DNA from 2 places in the Paenibacillus sp. sgz302190 genome. Region 2 is predicted to be linked to the other one. Evidence: riboswitches for the same ligand, from Rfam matches in the RefSeq annotation. Region 2 holds a riboswitch; the other holds the start of a gene.

Region 1 (3,404 bases), on a different contig from region 2:
CTATTTCATGTGCGACGGGATGAACGTAGAATATGACCCGGCGCACAGGCCCTTCTGGGTCGGCCGTTCAGGCGAGGCTATGCTGCAGCAGTTCGCTTTGCACGGCCCTGCGCGTTTGCGCTATGACTTTCGGATAGACGGGGAAGAGGAGAAAAGGGAGCTGCTGCGCGATCTGCGGCAAACGCTGCTCTCCGGCCACTTGGCGCTGCTGTTCGTAAACAGCAGCTGCCTCGGCTTTCACAAGGTATACCTGGAAAATCCGGGCCGGCAGCACGTAATTATTCTCTACGGACTGGATGAAAATAACGACGTGGCCTATGTCGGCGATTCCTTTCTGTTAGATGACGGAGGGACAGTGCTCACCTATAACGGACCGACTCCTCTTCAAAAGCTGCTGCAAGGCGTGTATGGTGCGGCCTTCATGGACGGGTTGCACACCACCGATGCTTCACGGAAGGAGAGTGTGACCGGGCTCGCGGCTGAACGAATCCGCCGGTTTATTTCCGGAAAAGCGCTCAAAGCCGGCGTCGAACACGGACATTCGGCTTACATGGCCCTTTTCGACGATTTGCAGCAGAGCATGCCCGCAGATGATAGCTCCTTTACGGAACGCTGCCAGGAAGTTTACTACTGCTTGAGAATCGGCGGCATCCTCCATCAGCTTCTATACACGAGGCAGTTTGCCGAGCAGTATCCCCGCGAATTTGCGGCGTCAGACAAGGATTGGCCGGCACTGCTCGAAGAGGAGGAGACCTTGTGGAAAAAGCGCCTCTGGCAGCTGTATAAACTTGGACTGCAGCGAAGAAAGGAGGGCTGGCCCCTGTTTCTGGAGCAGACCAAGGAATTAATGGACCGCGAGACCGGGCTCCTGCGGGAGTACGCCGGCCATCTGCAGGCCATTGGCTGATACGCGGGCAGCTCCCGGAGCGCGGCGCTGCGCTGCGTGACAGCGGCCGGCCGATATGAGAAGAGGACCGCCAAGTTCGCTTGGCGGTCTTCAGGTTGTCCAAAAAGCCTCGCGTTCAGAGGCGATCGCTATCATCATCTGCCTGCTGCACGAAGAAAACCTGCAAAAATACATGAATTTGCATCCGTAATCGCTGGCCGCGAACAATTCCTGCAAAAGTGCAGGCTTTTCACCGAACACATGGGCTCCCGAGTCACTTTCAGCGAAAATTCCTGCACTTTTGCAGGTTTTTCGCCAAAATAAACGATTATTACAGAAAAAACCTGCACTTTCGCAGGTTTTCTCTGTACCAATCTGCTTTCTGCCCGGTTGCTTCCTGCCCAGTTGCGCAGTTCCACGATCTGCGCTTGGAGTGATGCGCGCAGGATCAAGATAACCCTGTTCGGATTTTTGGCGCTGTCGGCGGGGGATTCATATCTTTTGTGAATCATTCCGGTAGGTCTTTGTAAATCTGCCCGTCCGATAAAAACGAAGCTGTAAAAAAATGCTGCGGCAAATCTGCAAAAAAAGCCTTGCGAAAAATGTGTTTTTCGTATAAAGTATAGCCAAATGAATAGCTACACGGGTGCTTGATGAAGTCAGGCTGAGATAGCGGCCTTATGCCGCTGACCGTCAAACTGATCTGGGTAATGCCAGCGTAGTGAATGGTGTGCTTCTTCAACTTGCACTGAACTTATGCCTGCCGCATGCCCGGCGGGCTTTTTCGTGTTTGCCGGACATTCATTTTATGCATATTAACATTGAAAAGGGAGTTGATGGCAAGATGGCGAATGCGCAATCTTCATCCAAAGCTTTAAAATTGACCGATATCCTGGTGACCATCGTCATTGCGGCGGTATTCGGCGTTATTTACAGAATTTGGGGCCCTATTTACGATATTCTCAAACCCATAGGGCTTCAGGCGGAGCAGCTCAGCTACGGGATGTGGTTTATCGCCGCCACGTTCGCGTTCCTGATCATCCGCAAGCCGGGCGTTGCGATTCTCGCCGAGGTTGCTGCCGCTACGATCGAAACGTTCTTCGGCGGCGAATGGGGAATTTCCACGCTGGTATACGGGCTGCTTCAAGGTCTCGGAGCCGAAATCGTGTTTGCTATCGTCCTGTACCGGAAGGCGAACGTAGGCGTGGTTGTGCTGGCTTCGATCGGATCGGCGCTGCTGTCCTTGATCGTAGACGCCTATTACGGCTACATCGAGTCTCTGACTTTCTGGAACTACTGCCTGTTCATCGGCTTCCGTCTGCTCGGCAGCATCCTGATCTCCGGCTTCTTCTCCTATTATTTGGCGGCGGCTATCGAGCGCACGGGCGTTCTCAACGCCATCCGTCCGGCGTCCCAAAAAGATTACGACCAATTGAGGTAAAGCTTATGATCCAAAATGCAGCAGTCGGCGTTACCGACCTACGATTGAAATATCCCGGAGACGATGCCCCCCTTTTATTCAAGGGGGTTTCCTTTTCATTCCGCCCCGGAGAAAAAGTGCTGCTGCTCGGTCCGAGCGGCTGCGGCAAGTCAACTCTGCTGCAGGTGCTGAGCGGGATGGTTCCAAGCATCGTCGAGATTCCGATGAAAGCGGAAGAGCTCCGGGTCCCCGAGCGCTGGGGATACGTTTTCCAAGATCCGGACACCCAGTTTTGCATGCCGTACGTCGATGAAGAGATTGCTTTCGTGCTGGAAAATATGCAGGTTCCGCGGGAACAAATGCCTGCGCTGATCCGCCGCTATCTCGAAAAGGTAGGCCTTCATCTGGACGATATTCATACGCCGATTCAACAGCTTTCGCAGGGCATGAAGCAGCGGCTCGCAATCGCCAGCGTGCTGGCGCTGGAGCCGGAAGTGCTGTTCCTGGATGAGCCGACCGCTTTACTGGACGAGGAGGGCACGCGCCAGGTGTGGGAGACGATCCGGGCCGCAAGCCCGGGAAAAACGCTCCTGATCGTGGAGCACAAAATCGGCGGCATTCTCGATCTGATCGACCGCATCATTGTGCTTTCCCCAGACGGCGAGGTGCTGGCCGACGGCAAGCCGGAGGCGGTGTTTGCGGAGTACAAACCGAAGCTCCGGGAGTTCGGGATCTGGTACCCGGGAGTGTGGGACGACTATGCTGCGGGTCGTGCGGAGACCGCATGGGACGAGGGGCCGCCGCAGGTCAAGCCGCATGACGGGGAAGTTCTCATGGAGATGCGGGATTTCCAGGGTATCCGCGGCGGAGAAATCAAGATCCATGTGGATCGCTTATCCGTCCGTGCCGCGGAATGGATCGCCGTCGCCGGGCACAACGGAGCGGGCAAAAGCTCGCTGCTCCTGGCCATCATGCGCCTGATCCGGACCAAAGGGCTCTGCTCGATCGCAGGGGCCACGGGCAAAAAAGTGGAGGACGCCGCGGCCAAAGCAGCTTTCGTGTTCCAGAATCCCGAGTTTCAGTTCGTGACGGGCTCCG
Region 2 (3,404 bases):
CCGCGGATCGAAGGCGTCCCGCCACTCGCGGCATCCGGCCACGTCCCCGGATTCCTCGTCCAAAACGATACCCGCCATGATCCTGCCGGTTAACGGACTTAACAAAATGCCGTTCCGGTAATGTCCCGCTGCGATAAAAAGCCCCTCATATTCCGGCACCTTGCCGATATAAGGCAGGCCATCCGCCGTCTGCGGCCGCAGCCCCGCCCACGCCTTCTCCCATTCGGCTTCGCCAATGCCGGGCATCAAGCGCTGCGCCCGCTCCAGCAGCAGGCTCAGTCCGTGGAGCGATACTTTGCGGTCGTAGCTGCCTGGGAGTACGGTCGCCCCGACGACCAAGCGGCCGCCCGCTTTGGGCACGATGTAGCAGCCGTGCGAGAACAGCGTTTTGACCAGCTGCGGCTTGTGCGTCAGGACGGAAAAGCATTCGCCTTTTACCGGATGCATTGGCAGCCGGACGCCAACGCCGGAGAGCAGCTGTCCGCTCCAAGTTCCCGCAGCGACGACGACCAGATCGGCGTGCAGCGGCCCGTCGCTCGTCATGACGCCGGCCGCCCGGCCCTTGTGGACGAGCAGCCCGAGCGTCTGGACGTACTCCCGCAGCCTCGTGCCGAGCGCCGCAGCCGCTTGCGCCAACGCTTGCGCGAGATGCGGCGCGTCCACCTGCCCGTCGTCCGGCAAATATAGCGCCCCGAGCGTGTCCGGGCTCAGTTCCGGCTCCAGCCGGACGGCATCGGCGGCGCTGAGCCACTCGGCCCGTTCGCCGGCGGCCTTTTGCAGCTGCGCCCGCGCCCGCAGCCCGCTGCGCTGCTCCTCCGTCAGCGCGACGTGCAGCAGCCCCTCGCGGATCAGGCCGATATCGATGCCCGTTATCGATTTCAGTTCTTCCGCCAGCTGCGGGAACATGCCGCGGCTCTGCCGGGACCATTGAAACAGCGGGCCGGTGTCTTCCATCTCGGACTGCGCTCCGAGCATCCCCGCTGCGGCGGAGGAAGCTTCCGCCCCCAGCCTGCCTCTCTCCAGCAGCGTCACCCGCTGCCCCCGCTTCGCCAGCTCGTAGGCAATCGAACAGCCGATCACGCCGCCGCCGACAATAATCACATCAGACTTGTCAGTGATGTTCACTTATCTCTCCTCCTCGCGCTTCAGTTTGCTTGCGTATGCCTGCACAGCCCGCAGCGGATCGGCCGCTTCCAAAATACCGCTCATCACGGCCACCCCGGCCGCTCCTGCGGCCAGCGCCGGCTCCACCCGCTGCGGCGTTATGCCGCCGATCGCGATGACCGGGACCGCCGTGCGCGCCGCGACTTCATGCAGCTGTTCCAGCCCTCTCGGGGCGGCTCCCGGCTTGGAATTCGTCGCGAAAATGTGCCCGTACATGACGTAGTCCGCCCCTTCCCGCTCTCTTCGCAGCGCTTCTTCGACGCTGTGCACCGAAAAACCGGCCCGGCCGACGCTCGCGGGGCTCGCCGCCCGAACCGACGGAAGCGGCGGCGAATCGCCCGGCAGATGAATGCCGCCAAGCAGGGCTTCCGCCGACAAGGAAGGATGTCCGTTCATGTACATCCGCGAGCAAGGCACCCCAGCCGCCATGATTTGGCGAATTCCCTGCAAAATTTCTTCAGCCGTCTTGTCTTTCTCCCTGATGTGAATGGCCGTCACGTACGGCCAAATCCGCGACGCGATGGAAGCCAGCTCGGCCCAATCCTGTTTTCCCGTCGATATGACATGAAGCTCGTTACCCGGCATCCGCTGATAGGCTCCTTTCCGATACAAACAAAAAAACCACTTTTCCGAAGAAAAGTGGTTATCGCTGGCGCCGCACTCCAAAAAAACATCAAATGCCGCATCTATTCGAAAGTCCGCTTTCCTCCGCTGGTATGACCCAGTTCAGGTTCAAAGGGTTCAGATCGCTCTGTCTCAGCCTTACGGCGCCCCTAGGGATTTGCTTTCAATGATTCAGTTGTTCAGTCGCTATCCATCATAACACGAAGAACGCGGATTGAAAATAGATCATTCGGATCCGGTCGATTTTATGGAAAATCTCGGCCCATTGCGATACTTGCTTTTAGCCCTGCAAAATTTCCTCGACAATTGCTTTAAGAGGAGTCAACGTGCCGATCAGGTTCTTCAGGTCATCCGAAGTTTTGGATGTCTCGCCTTCGGCAACCGCCTGGAAAATCCCCGCGAACAAGGCGGCTACAGGCTCTGGAAGCCCGCCTTGCAGCAGAATCGCCTTTTGCTCGTCGTATGAAACCGATTGATAGACAACCTGTTTGCCGGATACCTCTGAAATCACCTGCGCAAGCTCGCCAAAGCTCCACGTTTCACTTGCAGTCAGGTTATAGGACTTGTTCTCATGACCTTCCTGCGAAAGAACCACGGCACCGGCCAAGGCAAGATCGTTCCGAGTCGCCGTATTGACTCTTCCGTCGCCCGCATTCGTGACCAATGCTCCGAACTGTACCGCCGCGCCTACCGATTGAGGGGTAATGAACACGTCCGTATAGAGTGAATTGCGCAGGAACGTGTACGGGATATTTGCCGCGAGAATGAGTTTTTCCGTTGACACATGCGTCGGAGCAAGAGCCAATTTGGCTTGCTCGCCAAAGGCAAAGCCGTAGTACAAAATATGTCCTACCTTGGCTGTTTTAGCCGCTTCGACTACATTCGTGTGCTGAGCCATGCGCAGCGTTTCATCGTGAGCGTCGGGGCTCGGAATGAAGAGCAGCTTGGAGGCGCCGGCAAAAGCTTGTTCGAGCGAAGCCCGGTCGTTATAGTCTCCTTGACGCAATTCAACGCCGAGTTCGGCAAGCGCAGAAGCTTTCTCCACATTGCGGACGACCGCAACGATCTGATTCGCCGGCACTTTTTTATCCAAAAGATGACGAACAACAAGACCTCCCAATTGACCTGTAGCACCCGTAATTACAATAGACATGAACTCATCGTTCCTTTCGCTTCAAATTTAGAAAATAGTCAGCCGTTCGTTAAAACTTTCCGTTCGTATTTTTCCACTGATCCTTCGGCGGAATCGCCTCGATGATGTCCCAATGCTCGGCGATTTTACCGTTATCCAACCGGAAAAGGTCATAGACCGCAGTATCCGATCCGCTAAAGCTTGCTTCGCTTACAACCAAAACAAAATTGCCCTCTCCGATAAGCTTCCGCACTTTAAAAGAACCGGAAGCGCCCCCCTGCTTGGCCATTTCCTGGAACGCCTTCATCACTGTCGACACCCCGTCCCCAAACATCGGGTTATGCTGGATGTAATTGTCGCCGTTGTAGTAGGTCGGGAATGCCGCCGGATTTTTGCCCATGAACACATCCTCGTAAAACCGGCTGATCAAAGCTTTGTTCGCCTCGGTCTTGTCGAGATCGGCGACCTCGGCGTTTCCGTCAAC

The links. A riboswitch is a leader RNA that binds a small molecule or an ion and turns the genes downstream of it on or off. The one in region 2 is predicted to bind thiamine pyrophosphate.
Region 1: it holds a riboswitch for thiamine pyrophosphate, as region 2 does, so the genes downstream of both, AC6RNO_RS07570 (ECF transporter S component) here and AC6RNO_RS36035 (thiamine phosphate synthase) in region 2, are expected to answer to the same signal.

Annotation. Positions count from the first base shown of each region.
Region 1 covers NZ_JBZYAO010000004.1:187,417-190,820, forward strand. The annotation lists gene AC6RNO_RS07560 (BtrH N-terminal domain-containing protein) at 1-907, shown strand, start outside; gene AC6RNO_RS07565 (hypothetical protein) at 1,042-1,398, opposite strand; TPP riboswitch at 1,519-1,628, shown strand; gene AC6RNO_RS07570 (ECF transporter S component) at 1,731-2,327, shown strand; gene AC6RNO_RS07575 (ATP-binding cassette domain-containing protein) at 2,333-3,404, shown strand, end outside.
Region 2 covers NZ_JBZYAO010000072.1:7,462-10,865, reverse strand. The annotation lists gene thiO (glycine oxidase ThiO) at 1-1,125, opposite strand, end outside; gene AC6RNO_RS36035 (thiamine phosphate synthase) at 1,126-1,749, opposite strand; TPP riboswitch at 1,851-1,949, opposite strand; gene AC6RNO_RS36030 (NmrA family NAD(P)-binding protein) at 2,069-2,941, opposite strand; gene AC6RNO_RS36025 (stalk domain-containing protein) at 2,991-3,404, opposite strand, start outside.